Regions from separate parts of the Microbacterium sp. SLBN-154 genome, predicted to be linked through region 1. Evidence: predicted binding sites of a transcription regulator. Region 1 holds the regulator's gene; each other region holds the start of a gene.

Region 1 (4,587 bases):
GCAGGCGGTGGTCCCCTACGACCGCGGCGACCTGGTGTCGGCTGCGCACGACTCCGGTCTCATCCTCACCGAGGAGCACCGGGCGGAGGGAACCTACCTCCACGCTCACGTCGGTGAGCGGCTCGCGGCCGAGCTCGCGCCGTTCCGGATCTGACGTCTCGCCGAACCGCTGCGACCACTCAGCCGGTCGGGTCGAGGTCGAGCGGCGGGACGTCCGCCGGGGTGAACCCGAAGGCGGCTCCCAAGAACGCGAGCTCTGTGCGCACCATGTCGACGACGGTCTCGCTCCGGCGGAATCCGTGCCCTTCACCCGGGTAGAGAACGTAGGCGTGGGGCACACCGCCGGCGCGCAGCGCGTCGCGGATGGCCTCCGACTGCGAGGGCGGAACCACGGCGTCCTCCTCTCCCTGCAGAAGCAGCACCGGAGCCTGGATGCGGTGGGCGTGGGTCAGCGGTGACCGCTCGAGGTAGACCGTCTCGCTGGCGGGAAGCGGCCCGATGAGGCCATCGAGGTAGCGCGCTTCGAAGTCGTGCGTCTCGGCCGCGAGGAGCCGGGCGTCGGCCACGCCGTATCGCGAGATGCCGGCGCCGAAGGCGTCGGAGGCGACCAGTGCTCCGAGCACCGTCCAGCCTCCTGCCGATCCGCCCGCGATCGCGATGCGGGCGGGGTCGGCGGTTCCGTCCGCGGCGAGGGAACGTGCGACGTCGATGACGTCGTCGACATCGACGACGCCCCACCGGCCCCGCAGACGTTCGCGGTATTCGCGGCCGAAGCCGCTGGAGCCTCCGTAGTTGACCTCGACCACGCCGATCCCCCGAGAGGTCAGGAAGAGCGTCTTCGGGCTGACAACGCCGGGCGCATGAGCGGTCGGGCCGCCGTGGACGAGCACGACGTACGGCGGAAGGGCGTCGTCGGGTCCCTGCACCTCCGGGTGGGTCGGGGGGAAGTCGACCGCGTGGACGACGCCGTGGCGTCCGTCGACGGTGAATCGCCGGGGGAGCGGCACCCAGGGGGAGACTCCTTCGTCGTGCCAGCGTCCGCCCGTCAGAAGGTGAACGCTCGGCCGCGACGGCTCGCGCAGATCGATGCGCCACAGCCCCGTGGGGGCGTCTTCCGGGCTTCCCGACACGAGGACGTCGGTGCCTGCTGCGTCCTCCACCAGGAGGTTGCCGACCGCGGGAACAGGGATGACGGTCACCACGCCGCCCGAGGAGAGGTGGACGAGTTCGTCGCGACCGCGTGTGCGCACGGCGACGACACCGTCGGTGAGCGGCGCGAACCACCGTGATCCGAGCACCCACAGCGGACCTCCGGTGTCGCGTTCATCCGGGGCGATCACCTCAGCCCGGTCGTCCGCGGGGTCGAGGCGGTGCAGGTTCCAGAACCCGCTCACGTCATCGGCGTACAGAAGGGCGCCGTCGGCGGTCCATTCGGGCTGGAGAGCGGCGGAGGCGCCTCCGGCCACGCGTCGGCCCGCGGGTTCTCCGTCGTCGAGTCGGCGCACTCGCACCTCAGCCCGGTCCCAGGGCATGTGGGGGTGATCCCACGCGAGCCACGCGAGCAGGGATCCGTCGGGGGAGAGCGCAGGCTGCGCGACGAAATCGCTCCCCGCTGTCAACGAGGTCACGCGATCGATGTCGTCGGCGGCCGACCCGTCGAGGGGTATCTCGACGATGTCATGGGTGACGGGCTCTCCGAGGACCTCGCGGACGGCGAGGACCCGCCCCCGGGTCACACACAGACCCCCGAGCGCCTGCCCCGACACGGCAGGTGTCAGTGGGGTCGGAGTCGACCCCGGAGACAGCAGCCACACCCGCTGATCCGACTTCTCCACGAAGACCAGCCCGCCGTCTGGGGTGGCGCCCCACGCGCCACCGCCGTACTCGTGGACACGCGAGCGGACGCTCCACGGAGCAGGCAGCAGCGTGTCGACCTGTGAGCCCGGCACCGACGCTCGCGGTGCACGTCGCACGGTCGTTCGCCCCTGCTCTTCAGGGACCGTCTCGGCCCACCAGATCTCATCCCCGACGAAGCGGGCGCCGTCCAGCCGCGGCGAAGCGGCAGCCACCGCGTCCGCCGTGATGCGCGACGGCCAGGTGCCGAACGGGAGCGTGCGGGCGGGAGCGGATGCGGAGTTCCGGGGAAGGGGCGCGACCATACCTCCACGTTACGGGCCTCCACGTTACGGGCCTCCACGTTACGGGCCTCCACGTCGAGGGGCCCGCGGCGTCGGGGGAGCCGACCGCTGTCAGACCGCGCGAAGGATCGCGACGACCTTGCCCAGGATGATCGCCTCGTCGCCCAGAATGGGCTCGAAAGCGGTGTTGCGGGGGAGCAGCCACGTGTGGCCGTCACGCTGACGGAACGTTTTGACGGTCGCCTCTCCGTCGAGCATGGCAGCGACGATCTCGCCGTTCTCGGCCGTGCCCTGCGCACGCACCACGACCCAGTCGCCGTCGCAGATGGCCGCGTCGATCATCGAATCGCCGGCGACCTTCAGCATGAACAGCTCGCCCTTGCCGACCAGCTGGCGGGGAAGGGGGAAGACCTCCTCGACCTGCTGATCCGCCGTGATGGGGACACCTGCGGCGATCCGTCCGACCAGCGGCACGAGGGCGGCGTCGCCCACCGCGGGGGTGCGGTCGGCGGGGTTCTCCGCGGCGCTGCCGGGAAGGTCGATGAGCACCTCCATGGCCCGGGTCTTGCCGGGGTCGCGCCGCAGGTACCCGCTCAACTCGAGCTGATTGAGCTGGTGGGTGACGCTGGACAGCGACTTCAGGCCCACGGCGTCGCCGATCTCGCGCATGCTCGGGGGATAACCGTGGCGGGCGATCGAGCGCTGGATCACCTCGAGGATGGCCATCTGCTTGTCGCTCAGGCTCTTGCGCCGCCGTGTCTGCGGCTTGGTGTTCGGCTCGCTCATGTCTGCTCCTGTCTCCCCGGAAACCCCGCCCCGGGCCCCGTGGCGCGATCGTCGCGTCTTCGAATGTCGGAGGTCGGTGGTGAGGTGTCCTCGTCGAAACCGTATCCGGTTCCGATCGGTGTCCACCGGACCTCGCTCGCGTGTCGCGTTCGATCGTTCGACGGATTCCGACCCGCTTGACAGCATTTCACATCGAAGATAGATTCGGAAGAGAGGTTCGCATCCGCCCGTCCCGGCCGACGGGTGGATGCGAACCCAGACCCGAAACGACACCGGCCGAGCCGGGAACGGGAGCACACGATGAGCGCGATCACGATTTCGACGGGAACCATGACCGGTGCCGCCGCCGCGACCCGACTGCGGCTGACCGCACGCGGACGCCGTGTCCTCGCCACGCTCGCCGCGCTGCCCGCCGTCGTCGCGCTGAGTGTGGCGATGATCAGCGGGGGATCGGCGCTCGCCACCCGCGCCGACGGTGCCCCTTCGGGCGCGTTCGACACCGTCACCGTGCAGGCGGGTGACTCACTCTGGGCGATCGCCGAGCGCGTGGCCCCTGCGGCCGACCCGCGCGATGTGGTGGCGGCGTTCAGCCGTCTCAACGGCCTCGATGCGGGACTCGTGTCGGCCGGGCAGGAACTGGCGATCCCTGCGGAGTACGCCGACTGATCCGCAGGCCCGGCGGGCATGGCGCCGTACGATGGGAAGGGTGAGTGCGACGCTCGATGACCTTCCCATCCGCGACGACCTGAGGGGCCAGATCCCGTACGGAGCGCCGCAGGCTCAACTGCCGGTGGCGTTGAACGTCAACGAGAACACCCACCCCGTCCCTGCGGAGGTGGCCGACGACATCCTCGACGCCGTGGCCATCGCGCTGCGCGAGGTGAATCGCTACCCCGACCGCGAGTTCACCGCGCTGCGCGAGCACCTGGCGGACTACCTCGGTCACGGCCTCGTCCGGGAGCAGATCTGGGCGGCCAACGGATCGAACGAAGTCCTCCAGCATCTGCTGCAGGCGTTCGCCGGCCCGGGACGGACCGCGTTCGGGTTCGCCCCGACGTATTCGATGTACCCCCTGTTGACGCGGGGAACCGGAGCGACATGGCACGCGGGCACCCGCGCGCACGACTTCACCGTGTCCGCGGACTCGGCCGCTGCCCAGGTGGCCGCGGCCGAACCCGACGTGGTGTTCCTGTGCGCTCCGAACAACCCGACGGGCACACCGCTGCCGCTCGACGTCGTCGACGCCGTCTACCGTGCGACGCGAGGCATCGTCATCGTCGACGAGGCCTACGTGGAGTTCGCGCCCCACGACGCCCCGTCGGCGGTGACGCTCCTGCCCGATCGGCCGCGACTGGTGGTCTCACGCACGATGAGCAAGGCCTTCGCCTTCGCCGGAGCGCGGGTGGGTTACCTCGCCGCGGATCCGGCCGTCATCGACGCGCTTCGCCTGGTGCGCCTGCCGTACCACCTGAGCGCCCTGACCCAGGCAGCCGCGACCGCCGCCCTTCGGCACGCCCCCACGATGCTTTCGATGGTGGATGAGATCGTCGCGCAGCGCGACAGGATCTCGGCCACGGTGTCCGCCCTCGGGTACGAACCGTACGAGTCGTGGACCAATTTCGTCCTCTTCGGGGGAGTGTCAGACCCTGCGGCGACATGGCAG
Region 2 (4,587 bases), 1.5 Mb from region 1:
TGTCGTCGACGCCGTCCCGTCGGGCACGTGGCTCGGCGCGGCCCCCGACACGGTTCTGGGCACCGGCATCCAGACGGCACGCGCCGCCGTGGATGCCGGCCTGATCGGCCGGCCGGTGGCGGCGATCGCGACCTGGACCTCCGGCGGCCACGAGTCGTGGCACCCCCACCCCGACTTCTACTATCGCGAGGGAGGCGGGCCGCTGCTGGATATGGGGCCGTACTACCTCACGTCACTCGTCCAGCTGCTCGGCCCGGTCGTGCGGGTGAGCGGAGCGTCGTCGCGCTCGCGCGATATCCGCCGCATCGCCACGGGCCCGCGCGCGGGGGAGGAGATCCCTGTCGAGGTCGACACCCACGTCACGGGCACGCTCGTGCACGAGGGTGGCGCGATCTCGACGGTGACCTTCAGCTTCGACGGGGGTGAGACAGGAGCGCCGCCGATCGAGGTGCACGGAGAAGCAGGCAGTCTGCAGGCGCCCGACCCGAATCACTTCGACGGCCCGGTCAGGATGCGACGCCACGGCGCACAGGAGTGGGCCGAGGTGCCTGTCGGGGCCGGCTATGTCGGGGCGGGCCGCGGCGTCGGCCTGGTGGACTTCCTGCGCCCGGGCGGCGGACGCGCGAGCGGCGCGATGGCCCTGCACGTGCTCGAGATCATGTCCTCGCTCCTCGATGCCGCCGCCCAGCGACGCTGGGTCGATCTGGCGACGACCGTCGAGCGGCCTGCGCCGGTGCCCCTCGCGCGTTTCGGCGCGCTGCCGCGCTGACGGCCCCGCCCCGATCGCGTATCAACCCCCTCTGAAGGAGAAGCCCCATGAAACACCGTTCCCTCGCGGGTCGTCGCGTCTCGGCGATCGGACTGGGCGCGATGCCCCTGTCGATGAACAACGACCGGGTGTTCCCGAGTCGCGAAGAGGCTGTCGCCACCGTCCATGCCGCCCTCGACGCCGGTGTCACCCTCATCGACACCGCCGACATCTATGCGCCGCAGTGGGATCAGATGGGGCACAACGAGGAGATCGTGGCCGAGGCGCTGCGCACCTGGGACGGCGACGCGTCGTCGGTGTTCGTCACCACCAAGGGTGGGATCACGCGGGCGGAGGGCGAGACGTGGGGGCGCGACGGATCGCTCGCGTACCTCCGCGCCGCTGTCGAGCGGTCGCTGCGCATCCTGGGGGTCGATGCGATCGAGCTCTACCAGTACCACCGACCCGACCGGTGGATGGTCTACGGCGAGATCATGCAGAACCTGAAGGCCCTGCAGGACGAGGGGCTGATCCGCCACATCGGCATCTCGAACGCGAGTGTGGAGGAGATCGACATCGCCCTGGAGGTGCTGGGTGAGGGCAACCTCGCGAGCGTCCAGAACGAGTTCTCGCCGAAGCATCCGGGTTCGATCGACGAGCTGCGCCACTGCGCGCGGCACGGCATCGCCTTTCTGCCCTGGAGCCCGCTGGGCGGCACGGGCGGGGGAGCGCGCACTGTCGGCGACCGATTCTCGGCCTTCGCCGAGGTGGCATCGGCGCACGGGGTGAGCCCGCAGCGCGTCGTCCTCGCGTGGGAGCTGGCGCTCGCCGAGACCGTGATTCCGATCCCGGGTGCACGGCGCGCCGCGTCCATCGTGGACTCGGCTGCCGCCGCCGATCTCGACCTGTCCGACGGCGAGGTCGAGCGCCTTTCGCACTCGGTCGGCATCGATCCGGAGTAGAGCGGCGGAGGCTGCCCCCGCCGCTCCTGTCGGTCACTTCGCGCGGAAGGCGACGTCCGCCGCGCCTGCGCGCCAGCTCAGGAGCAGGATGACGGCAGCTGCCGTGGTGAGTATCGTCAGTCCGTTCCCCGCCAGCCACAGCCCCGTCAGGTCGCGCACCCGATCGGCTGTCTCGCCGGGGTCTCGGAAGACAGGGTTGACGGTGGTGATGAGAAGCGTCTTCGACGTTGCGGCCACGGCGAGAAGGCCGAGCGCGATCCAGCCTCGTCGCGCGGCAGGAAGGGCCATCCGGTGCATGCGCACCACGAGCCAGACGGCGGCGGCTAGGCCTATCAGCGACCACGGCATGTAGTAGTACATCGGGCTCCCGATCTCCAGGGCGCCGATGAAGGCGCCGGGGGAGGGGGTGACGAGGCTCCGCAATGCCGCGTTCTGCTCGTAAAGGTTTCCGAATGCGTTCTGTGCGAGAAAGAGCGTGGCCACGACGGTGAGCACGCGAGTCCGGCGCAGCGGGGATGCTGAAGGCCGGAAGGAGGAGGTGAACGGGTGGCGGATGGGCAATGTCGTCATAACAATGAGAATAAGGCAGCTTATTCGCCGTGTCCACCCGTGAAAGAATCAAGCTTGTGACAGCGCTGCGCCCCGAAGACTTCCTCGGCTATCGACTTGTTCTCAAGAGTGCGCAGATGTCGCGACGCTTCGCCGATGAGCTCGCCGCGGTCGGGTTGCGAGTGACGGAGTTCAGCACGCTCGCCGTGCTCGCCGCTCGACCCGGTGCGACCGCAGCGGAACTGGCCGAGGCGGTTCTGATCTCGGCGCAGAGCATGGGGCCGCTGCTGGATCGGCTGCAGAAGATCGGGGCGGTCGTGCGACCGGAGCGTCGGGGCAAGGGCCGGGTCGCTCCCGCGGAATTGACGGATGAGGGGCGGCGCCTGCTCGCCGTCGCATACGCGCGGGTCGAAGCGATCGAAGATGAATATCGCCGGCAGCTGGGGGAGGACTACGAGGTCTTCCACCACATCGTGGACAGGTGGCAGCCTTAGGGTGCAACTCCGGCGATTGTTCGAATTTTTGTGCTGCTGACCGGACCCTGTGGGTCTCGCCTTCACGCGCAGATTATTGTTCTCTCCGGGCGATGTCGGAGTTCAAGCGTAGATTTGTTCTATGGACAGTTCCGGTGCGATGGCGACCACGCGGCGGTTGAGGGATGCCGCTCATCGTGTCGTTGCGACCTGGAAGCCGCCTGCGGTGCAGCGTTGGCGTGTTCGGTGTCGGAGGTGGTCGCCGCGATCGGCGATGACGATCTGTTGGCGCTGTTGTCGGATGCTGCGCAGGTGCGGGCGGCGGTGGAGGTCATCACCGCTGCCGCGGCCGCGGAAGCAACCCGGCGGTCGGCGCGGGAGCTGGGGTATGACGGGTTGGCGCAGCGAAAGGGCCACCGGAATGGCGCGTCGCTCGTGCAGACGATCACGGGACAGACGCGCGCGGACGTGACCCGTGCAGTGCGGACCGGTGAGGACCTCGCGCCGAGTGTCCCGCCGCCGGCGGTCTCGGGCCTGACGTCAGCGCCGGCCGTTCCGGCGACTCCGGAGTGGTTGCGGTTGCTGCGGGAGGCGTTGACGGGCGGGGCGATCACGCAGGCGCAGTTCCGGGCGATCCGCGATGGCCTGGGGGATCCGCCGGTCGAGCGGTATCTGGATCTGGATCCGGGGTTTCTTCCCGCGGCGTGGGCGACGGCGGTGGGGATGCTGCTGGGGGAGGCGGGGGTGTTCCCCGTCGAAGAGCTCCGGAACGCGGCCCGGATCGCGAGGGACCGGTTGGACCCGGTCGGGGTGACTGTGCGGTTCGAGGAACGTTTCGCGGCGCGGTCGCTACGGACATGGACCGATGAGAACGGGCAGCATCACGCGAAGATCGTGTTCGACGACGACGGGGCGGCGTGGGTGCAGGCGATCCTCTCCGCCGCGCTGCGCCCGCGGCGTGGGCCGCGATTCGTGGAGTCACCGGCTGCGACGGCGGCCGACGGTGCGCGGGATTCCCGGTCGAATGAGCAGGTGCAGTACGACACGGTGCTGGCGATCCTGCGCACCGGCGCCGCCGCCGACCCGGCCCAGTCGTTCGGGGACCGGCAACCTGGGGTACGGATCCTCGTCACCGCCGACACCCTCACCCCCGAGACCGACGCCGACGGGGCGATCCGGGTGCGGGTGGTCGGAGTGGGGCACCTCGAGGACGGTGGCGCGGCGATCCCCGGTGGCGTGGTCGACAGTTATCTGTGTGACGCGGGCAGTGTTCCGGTGATCCGCGACAGCACCGGCAGACCCCTCGATGTCGGAAGGGAGCAGCGCCTGTTCACCCGAAAACAGCGTCTTGCGATCGCCGCCCGCCACGGTGGGTGCATCGGAGAGCACTGCACCGCTCCGTCGAGCTGGACCGAGATCCACCACCTGACCCACTGGTCCCACGGTGGACGCACCGACGTCGACGACGGTGTTCCCCTGTGTCGTAACTGCCACCTCGGCCTCCACAACCGCGGCCAGTGGATCACCCGCGAACGCGGCCCCGACGGCGCCGACACGTATTGGCTGCACTCCCCACCTGATCCGGTCGCCGGGGAAGCAGCTCCGCCCACTCGACTGAGGTCCCGCAGTCCCCTGCGCTTCACCGCCGCCTGACCCGGCGATGTGGATGTCGCCGCCTGACCAGTCGCCGTGAATGTGCGCACCGGTGGTCAGGCGAGCGCAACGGGACGAAACGCGCTCCGGCGGTGGCACAGCACGTCGCCGGGGGCGCGTCAACAGGTGGTCGGGGCGCGCGGGAGACGGATACCGTTTCGACATGAGCACGGCGAAGCAAGCGGCGCGGTCGGCGCACTCA
Region 3 (4,587 bases), 1.4 Mb from region 1:
GGCGATCGGGTACTCGGTGATGTAGCCGTACCCGCCGTGCAGCTGCACGCAGGCGTCGAGCACGTCCCACTCGCGCTCGGTCGCCCAGAACTTCACCTTCGCGGCCTCTTCGGCGCTGAGCTTGCCGTCGCGGTACGCCAGCAGGGCACGGTCGATGTAGGCCCACAGCGCGTCGACGGTGGTGGCGACATCCGCCATCTGGAAGCGGGAGTTCTGGAAGTCGATGATCCGCTGCCCGAACGCCTCGCGGCTGCGGGTGTAGTCGAGGGTCCAGTCCAGCGCCGCCTGCGCGGCCGCCGCCCCTGCGACGCCGATCGACAGGCGCTCGAGCGGCAGGTTCATCATCAGCTGGATGAAGCCCTGCCCCTCCTTGCCGCTGATGAGGTTCTCCTCGGGCACGAACACATCGGTGAACGACAGCTCGGCGGTGTCGTGGCCGTGGAAGCCCATCTTCTGCAGCTTCTTGCCGTGGTCGAAGCCCTCCGACGAGGTCTCGATCAGCAGCAGGCTGAACGCCTCGGGGCGATTGCCCTCCCCCGTCTTGACGAAGGTGACCACCACGTCGGCGCTCGCACCGCTCGAGATGAACGTCTTCGCCCCGTTGACGACGTACCCGCCGTCGACCTTCTTCGCGGTGGTGGAGATGCCGCGCAGGTCGCTGCCGGCGCCCGGCTCGCTCATCGCGAGCGCGCCGATGATCTCGCCCGTGGCCATGCCCGGCAGCCACTTCTGCTTCTGCGCGTCGGTGCCCATGTGCACGAGGTACGGCACGGCGAGGTCGTCCTGGATGCCCAGAGCCCCCGCCAGCGACCCGGCACCGGCAGCGATGACCTCTTCGTTGACGATCGCGCGGAAACGGTAGTCCTGCAGCATCCCGGCGCCGCCGTACTCCTCGGGGACCGAGAGTCCCATCACGCCGGCGTCGCCCGCGGCGCGCAGCGTCTCGCGATCGATCTGCCCGTCGGCATCCCACTTCTCCCGCTTGTCGTTCGTGACGTAGCGCTTGCAGAACTCCTTGACGACGTCGCGGAACGCCTCGTGGTCCTCGTCGTAGATGTCGCGCTCCATGAGCGGGCCTCCCATTCTCGTCTTCGAGTGCGGGTCACGCCGACCCTCAGTGTCACGAGCAAGGGTACTCAGTTTCATGGCAGAGCGGATGCCGCGGTCCGGCCGACGACGGACGAGTGCCCCGCGTCCAGGCCGCGGGGCACTCGGGCGGTGAAGGTCAGCGGATCAGAGCCTGCCCCCCGGGCTGGCATCGACGACGTCGACGCTGCTCTTCTTCGCCGCACGGACGGCGACGAGACCGAACCCGACCTTGTTGAGCACGTCGGCGATGACGTAGATCACCGCGGCGATGCTGATCGCGACGGCGGCGTCACCCCCGCCGAGCTCGATGAACTCCTGGATGGCGGTGCCGAGCGGGTAGATCGACCACCCGATGACCACGAACAGCCGCATCACCTGCACGGCGCCGCGCACGTGGGCCGGAGCGCCCGCGGGAACCTTGACGGTGAAGATCAGGTACACGATGTACAGCCACGCCAGCACCGAGATGATGAAGAAGATCCAGTTCGGCGCCGATCCGGGAACGCCGATCTCGCCGAGGTAGCCGAACACGATCATGATGATGTCGGCGACGATGAGCTGCGCCACGAAACCGCGACGCACCGCGCCGGCGATCGCGAGGATGAGGCCGAACTCCACCAGCAGGAGCGGGGTGGTGATGAGCCAGTCGATGTAGCGGAGCGGCAGGGTCGCATCGACCTCCGCCGCCGTGATGTCGCCGCCAGGGAACTGCACGACGTCCTTCATCACGTAGTAGAGGATCGCGGCGACGAGGGTGATGACCGCGGCGTAGCTCGCCACGGATCTGTACTCGGGTTTGAGGTCGTTCCGCTCCATGAAGAACCAGAACGTGCCGGCCGCCATGGCGACGAAACCGAGCATGAAGAACGACTGCACGATGGAGAAATCCATGACCACTCCCTGAGACAACGGCGGCGGGGAAGCCGAAGGGCTCAACGTCGGTGTCAGCCGGTGCTGAGAGGCGTCGGGGTGGCGCCTGTGATCAGGCTAGAACCGCGATTTGACATCGGGGCCGAACCGTAGTAGAGGTCTCTCGATCGCGAGGAATCGCGTGCTAACCGTAGGTGGGAGCGGCCGGCAGGCCGAAGAACTCCTCTAAAGTGGTGAAGTTGCCTTCGTGCATCGCTCGCGCGATGTCGGGGCCGACATAGCGAAGGTGCCAGGGCTCGGGCGCGTAACCCGTGACATCCGTCCGCCCCTCCTGATACCGGACGATCCAGCCGAACTCCCACGCGTGCTGGGCGACCCAGGCCCCCTGCGGCGTGGCGGCGAGGTCGTCGAGGGTGCCGCAGGCCCCATCCGCACACGGCACGACGTCGGCGGCGAGACCCGACTGGTGCTCGCTGTGACCGGGCCGGGCGCTGACGAGGTCGGCACCCTCCACACCGCGATCGGCGACCTGCACGCCGTACGAGGTCTGCTGCGTGGTGTACGACCGGAAGGCGCTCTGCAGCCCGATCTCGCCCACGCCGGCGGCAGCCGCCGCCGACACCATCGCCGTGAGCGCCGCGGCCGCGTCGGGGGCCAAGGCTCCTTCACCGAGGTTGCGCACCCCCTCGGGGAAGACGACCGAGCCGGGGGCCCAATCGATCGGGGCGAACGGACGGATCTTGTTGACCACCACCCAGCTGAGGTTCGGGTCGTCGAGGCGCAGGCATGGCGCGGTGCCGGCGACGACTGCATCTCGGAATGGCCCGATGCCGCCGACAGCGGAGATCACCGCAGCCTCGTCCTGCACGGCGAGCGCGGAGGTCACCGCGGGGTCGGCGCACAGATCCTGTCCGGCGACCTGCTGCTCGACGACAGGGAGGTCGGTGGCCGGCACCGGCGCGAGAGGCGGCGGGGTGGGTGCCGCGGTCGCCGGGGCGATGAACGCACTGAGCGGGGCGGGAGGTGCGGATGCCTCGGGCTCGGCGGCCGCAGGGGGCGGGGCGTCAGGAGCAAGGCCGGCGACCGCAGCGGTGACGCTGGCGCTCGAGCCGAACACGAACGCCGCCACGAGAGCCGTCGTCACGGGCACCGACGGCCAGCGACGGTGGCGCTTTCGCGCGTGTCGCGCCAGGGGGACCCCCGGGCCGCCGAGCGAGGACCCCCGCCGCGCCGGCGCTGCCTCGTCGCCCGCCGTGCGCGCAGCATCATGCGCCCGGGCGCGCTCTCTGGCTTCGCGACGGGTGAGGGGAGGGGTGTGAGGAGGGGGCGCCTGCACCCCCTCATTCTTCCCGCATGTGCGCCCGGTGGCCAGCCCGGCCGGGTCGTCTTCGATTATCGGTCGGTGGGATCTTGACAGAGTTTCGAAGACGTGTTCCCCTGGAAGCATGCGATGGCAGGGGCAGCAGTTGGGCGTGGCGGATGCCGCGGCGCTGCCAGGTCTCGAATACCTCAACGGTCTGGTGCGGTCGGTGACCACGCCCGAATTCGCGGGGATCACCTTCCACGAGGTCATGGCGAAGTCGGCGCTCAACCGCGTTCCGGGGTCGTCGGCGATGCCCTTCGACTGGACGATCAACCCCTACCGCGGCTGCTCCCACGCGTGCTCCTACTGCTTCGCGCGGGGAACCCACGAGTACCTCGAGCTCGACGCGGGGAAGGACTTCGACTCGCAGATCGTCGTCAAGATCAACGCCGTGGAGGTGCTGCGGCGGGAGCTGGCGAGGTCAACCTGGCTGCGCGACCCGGTGCAGCTCGGCACGAACACCGACCCGTACCAGCGGGCCGAGGGCCGCTATCGGTTGATGCCGGGGATCATCGACGCTCTCAGTGCGTCGGGGACGCCGTTCTCGATCCTGACGAAGGGCACGCTGCTCCGACGTGATCTGCCGTTACTGGCCGACGCCGCGGCATCCGTCCCGATCACCATCGCGATGTCGATCGCCGTCTTCGACGACGCCCTGCAGGCTGCTCTCGAGCCGGGGACGCCGAGCGCTGCAGCGCGGCTCGACACCGTTCGGGCGGCGGTGGACGCCGGATTCGCGGTGACGGTGTTCCTCATGCCGATCCTGCCCCACCTGACCGACTCGGTGGCGGCGATCGACGACGCTCTGCGTCGGATCCGCGACGCCGGAGCATCGCGGGTCGTCTACGGCGCCCTGCACCTCCGCCCGGGAGCGAAGGAGTGGTTCCTGCAGTGGCTGGCGCGCGAGCGCCCGGAGCTGGTGTCGTCGTACCGGGGGCTGTACCCGGGGGTCTCGGCGACCGCGCCGAAGGCCTACCGCACGTGGCTCGCGCGCCGGGTGCGCCCGCTGCTGCGGGCCTATCGTCTGGAGGGCGGCGCGGAGGACGACGCGCACCCGCGCGCCACACGGTACGCGGGGCTGGCGGGCGGCCCGGGCGCGGGGGGCGCCCCGCTCTCGCATGAGGCCGCCGACCGCGCGCGGCTGGCCGCCACGGTGATGACGACCTCGCGCGGCCGACGTGCCGCCTCCGCGCCGCCGGCGCAGCCGTCCCTCTTCTGAGCGCTCGAGCTGTACGCAGCGCCGCGCGTCAGGTCACCGGGATGCC
Region 4 (4,587 bases), 740 kb from region 1:
GTCGCGGCATTCGAGCCGTGACTGATCGAGCTGCCGTGATGGAGCCAGACCGGATCGGTTGACGGCGCCGGTCGCACGGGGGCGTCGGCGCGGAGCGAAACGATGTCGACCTGCTCGTTGTGCGGCAACCACAGCTCGACGGTCTTCTCCCCTGTTGCCGGAAGCGACACCTCGACGATGTCGAGCGCTCCGGACGCGAGGGTCGTCGCCCCGGTCTGCAGGTCGAGTTCGAGGGCGTCACCGCCCGACAGCCCGTGGCTGCCGGCGGGCACCCCGTCGATCACGACATCCACGGCGCCGCGCGGCCGAGCGAAACCGCGATAGGCCACGCGGGTGGTGTGCAGCTCGAGCGCCGCCACGGTCGCGGAGGTCACGAACCGGAGGCGGACGCCCGACGGCTGAGCCTCCATGAGCGTCAGCTGCGGGTCGGCGTCGCGCTCACGGACGTGGCGCGGCAGGCGGTGGGGCCGCAGGCCCCGCTCGGTCGGCTCGATCTCGACAGCGCCGAGCACGAGGTCGGGGACGAGGGACGCGGTTATCACGTCTGCACTCCTTCTGTGTCAGTTGGCCAGCTCGTCGAGCCACGACGAGCGCAGGCGGAGGGCGCGCTCGGTGCTGGCGAGGACCACGGCGATGGTGACGATGACGTTCAGGGCGGGCGGGAGATGAATCGGAGACGCGAACGTCCCGATACTGTCGGCGATCGCCGGCACCTGCGAGATCGTCTCGATGATCTGCGGCACCGTGATGCACACGCCGACGAGCACGACGAGTGTAGCGATGACGCCGATCACGGTACTCAGGACCGGATATCGGTGATGAAGACGCGCCCGCAGGCCTTCGGCCGAGCGAGGGTGCGGGGTGAGTTGACGCTCCTCACCGGCATCCGGAACGAAATGGCAGCGCCGCAATCCGGAGGCGCGCGCGGCGACCTCGATGTGGCCGCCCGGGACGGCGAACCTCGCGGGGAGCTTCGACACCGCCGTCTGACGGCCGTCGCGGTAGAGGCGCGCGCGGACCACTCCATCGTCGCGGTCGCCGAGCTGGCGCACATCGACGGCGAAGGTGGTTCTCGCGCCCTCGGCGGTGGCGAGGTCAAGGAGGAACAGCGAGCGCCCGAGGGTCTGCCACCAGCGGAACGGCGGGAGCGGGCGCCCGTCGCCGGGCTTCGCGCGACGCTCGGCGAGGCGGGTGCGCCACGAGGGGGTGTGAGTGGGCATGAGTCCATCGCACCGGATGTCGGCGCGCGGCGGCAGTGTCGGGGTGACACCTTCTGGGGTGACATTCGTCAGGGGTCGGGCGTGGGGGGTGAGGGGTGGAATGGGATCTTCTTGGAACATTAGTTCTACACGAGTGCTATGCCTCCGGAGGTCAATGTCGGAACCCTCTGCGATGATGTGGGTAGGTCATCGAGACGGGGTTTCCAGTGGACGCGGATGAGAAGCGGCGGCGGGCGGAGGATAAGCGCGCCGGGGTGTTCGCGGATGAGCTGGCGAAGCTGCAGCGGGCGGAGGCGAAGCTTGCGGCCAGGAAGACCCGGCTGCTCGCGGACGCGTACGCGCTGACACTCGAGCAGCGGTCGCGGGTGGGGTCGGTGTCGTCCAGGGAGCGGGACATGCCGTTGCGGTCGATGGCGCTCGAGCTCGGGATGGCGGTGCGGGTCAATGACCGGTCGATGCAATCGCAGATGCATGACGCGTATGAGTTGATCGAGTTGTTCCCTCAGACGATGGCGGCGTTGGTGGAGGGGCGGGTGTCGCGGGCGCATGCGCAGGTGATCCAGGACGCCGGGCGGGTGATCGAGGATGCTACGGATCGGGCGTCGTTCGAGCGGATCGTGTTGGCCGAGGCGGAGCGGCAGACGGTGCCGCGGACGAAGAAGTACGCCATCCAACGCGCCGCGGTGTTGGACCCGCGGCCGTTGCAGGAACGACACGACACCGCGATACGGGAGCGGCGGGTGTGGGTCACTGACCTGGATGACACCCTGTCGACGTTGACGATCCTGGGCGGGAACGTCTACGTCCACGGGGTGTACCACCGACTGACGGGCCAGGGCACCGAGATCAAGACCGTGGACCGGGAGAAGCGACGCGCACACGCGGCCGCAAAGGCCGAGGCTGAACAGAACGGTGGAGATGCCGCACCCACCGAGGACACCGAGCCGTGGTTCGATGACCGGTCGCTGGATGAGATCCGCTGCGACCTCGCCCTGGACATGCTCCTCGCCGGGTCCCCGGTGATCGACCCCACCGACCCCACCACCGGCGGGCTCGGCGCGATTCGGGCTGAGGTGCAGATCACCATCCCCATCACCACGTTGACGGGGGTGACGAAGTCGGGGGCGGAGCTGAACGGGGTCACCCCCGTCGACCCAGAGACCGCCAGACGCATGGCGGGCACCGCGAGGATCTGGGAACGGGTGATGACCGACCCGATCAGCGGGGTCGTGACCGCGGTGGACAGGTATCAGCTGCATCCATCTCAAACCCGATACGTGAACGCGCGAGATGTCACGTGTCGAACCCCAGGGTGCCGAAGGCCGGCGAAGCTCTGCCATATCGACCACTCGAAGGACTTCGCCCTGGGCGGGAAGAGTTGCAATGACAACCTCTGCAACGAATGCGCCAGACACCACACCCTGAAGCACGCGACAAACTGGCACGTCGAACAGCTCCCCGGCGGCATCCTAAAGTTCACCAGCCCCGGCGGAAAGACGTACGACAGCCACCCACCCTCACGGGTGGCATTCGTCCCCACCGACGACGGCGGATACGGCGTCGCACCCTTCTGACGGAATCGGGACGGTCAGGCTCCAGCGAGTTGAGAATGGGTGACGCGCCGCTTCTCGCGCACGAACACCTCTCGGCGGCTGCGGGCGACCACGTCGCCGCTCTCGTCGGTGATCGTCGTCTCGAACCACTCGCGAACCTTCGCGCCGCCGGCCGCGCGGGCACGAAGCTCGGCGACCTGCTCGGGCGCAACGCAGAAGCGTGCCGTCAGCACGCCGCGACCGGGCTTGAGGAACTCGATCTCACCGCGGGTATCCCAGACGACGTAGTCGCGCCCCAGCTGATGCATCACCAGCATGAAGAAGTACGGATCGGTCATCGCCGACATCGATCCCCCAAACGCCGTGCCCACATAATTCCGCGTGAAGCGATTGACGTGCAGTTCGACGACCGCCTCCGTCCAGTCGTCGGCGAAACGCCGCACTCGGATGCCGCTGAAGAGGTTCGGCGGCCAGAGACTCATGCCCCAAGCCAACGTGCGAGGTGTGACGCGCATCCACCGATTGTCGAAGCCACCCCCCGCGGCGACAAAACCGTTGTCGTCCGGGCACACCCACCGATCGTCGGCGTACGGGGTTCCTCAACATTTCCACAGGACTGGCTCAATGAGCGACCCGCCTGCCCACGGCGGCCCTATCGTGGGTCGCAACCCGTCCGGAAGCACCACCGAGACTCGAAGGAGAGTCTTATGGTCACCACCCTCCTCGTCATCGCGATCGTCGCCGTCGTTGCCTGGATAGCTCTCTCGATCACCGCAGGCCTGCTCGTAGGCCGCAGCATCTCCGTCGCCGATCAGCACGAGCGCCCCGTCGCGCCCGCCCGGGCGATCTCGGCGCGCAGCGCACCCACGCACTGACACGCGCGGAAGCACGGGCTGGCCCCGGCGCATCCGATTTACCGCAAATGCGCGAACAGGCCCGTGTGCGCTCCGTCGCTCTCAGGATGCAGGCCTAGGCTGGGTGAGGACTCCCCCGGTCAGGCAACGCCCGCACGCTCCCCCCGCGTGCGGTGACGCGCGAACTCCCCCGTTTCGCCGCCTGCCCGTGCAGTCCGGCCCCCTCGAGCGCCCCTCGCCAGACGTGCGCTCGAGGGGGCCACTTTCTCGATCACGCAGCGGACGCAGGCGCAGCCTCGAGGTGCGGACGCGCGGCATCCATGAAGGCCGTCGGATCGTCGGCCCAGAAGCGGATCTCGTCGATGCGAACAACACCCTGCGGCATCGCCACCTCGATCGGACGCTCGAGCTTGACCGAGAGGTTGGTCTCATCCTGCATCGGCAGGTGCACGGTCCACGCATCATCCGTGCGTCCGGGCGTGAACTTCGGGCCCCTGTGCCGGACTTCGCGCCGGCGGGCGACCGAGAGGACGTCGTCCCAGCTGAGCGCGATCTCGAGGTCGGTGCTCTGACGGATGCGAAGGCCGCCCGCACCGACGGCGTGCGGACGAGTGACGTAGCCCGCCAGCATCCCGAGCATGAAGACGACACCCCAGATCCCGAGGATCAGAAGGGGAATGCGCACGAACGGCCAGGGATGCACGATCAGATCGATGATCGGCACCTCGAGCGCTGACAGCACGATGAAGATCGTGAGGATGCCGGTGACCGGCCGGTGGTACGGCACCGCGACCGCTCCCGCGGGGACGCGCGGCCGCAAGAAGACGAGTCGCGCCAGACTGACCCAGCCGGCAGCCTCCATCTGGGTCGCACGACGTGCGAGGCGCTTCGCACGATCGGCTCGCGTCTCGGCGGGGAAGGCGGGACCCGGAGTCGCCGGCTCTGGGGCAGCCGCTGACG

Evidence for each region. The regulator LexA, encoded in region 1, represses DNA repair genes until DNA is damaged. The targets are predictions, from matches to a motif close to TCGAACANNTGTTCGA.
Region 2: FBY40_RS15800 (HNH endonuclease signature motif containing protein) is a predicted target of LexA. The motif match lies at 2,860-2,875, and genes of this name have one in related genera.
Region 3: FBY40_RS01735 (Rv2578c family radical SAM protein) is a predicted target of LexA. The motif match lies at 3,381-3,396, and genes of this name have one in related genera.
Region 4: FBY40_RS05185 (HNH endonuclease signature motif containing protein) is a predicted target of LexA. The motif match lies at 1,333-1,348, and genes of this name have one in related genera.

What each region holds. Positions count from the first base shown of each region.
Region 1 is NZ_VFNL01000001.1:1,760,046-1,764,632, forward strand. It holds gene hflX (GTPase HflX) at 1-154, shown strand, start outside; gene FBY40_RS08545 (prolyl oligopeptidase family serine peptidase) at 180-2,159, opposite strand; gene lexA (transcriptional repressor LexA) at 2,250-2,924, opposite strand; gene FBY40_RS08555 (LysM peptidoglycan-binding domain-containing protein) at 3,225-3,590, shown strand; gene FBY40_RS08560 (histidinol-phosphate transaminase) at 3,622-4,587, shown strand, end outside.
Region 2 is NZ_VFNL01000001.1:3,255,114-3,259,700, reverse strand. It holds gene FBY40_RS15820 (Gfo/Idh/MocA family protein) at 1-769, shown strand, start outside; gene FBY40_RS15815 (aldo/keto reductase) at 817-1,710, shown strand; gene FBY40_RS15810 (hypothetical protein) at 1,744-2,280, opposite strand; gene FBY40_RS15805 (MarR family winged helix-turn-helix transcriptional regulator) at 2,337-2,753, shown strand; gene FBY40_RS15800 (HNH endonuclease signature motif containing protein) at 2,979-4,385, shown strand; gene FBY40_RS15795 (DUF1206 domain-containing protein) at 4,549-4,587, shown strand, end outside.
Region 3 is NZ_VFNL01000001.1:344,989-349,575, forward strand. It holds gene FBY40_RS01720 (acyl-CoA dehydrogenase family protein) at 1-1,068, opposite strand, end outside; gene FBY40_RS01725 (bacteriorhodopsin) at 1,234-1,980, opposite strand; gene FBY40_RS01730 (M15 family metallopeptidase) at 2,144-3,103, opposite strand; gene FBY40_RS01735 (Rv2578c family radical SAM protein) at 3,405-4,541, shown strand.
Region 4 is NZ_VFNL01000001.1:1,021,177-1,025,763, reverse strand. It holds gene FBY40_RS05195 (GDSL-type esterase/lipase family protein) at 1-542, opposite strand, end outside; gene FBY40_RS05190 (hypothetical protein) at 561-1,220, opposite strand; gene FBY40_RS05185 (HNH endonuclease signature motif containing protein) at 1,427-2,794, shown strand; gene FBY40_RS05180 (DUF4442 domain-containing protein) at 2,809-3,255, opposite strand; gene FBY40_RS17275 (hypothetical protein) at 3,481-3,648, shown strand; gene FBY40_RS05175 (hypothetical protein) at 3,899-4,587, opposite strand, start outside.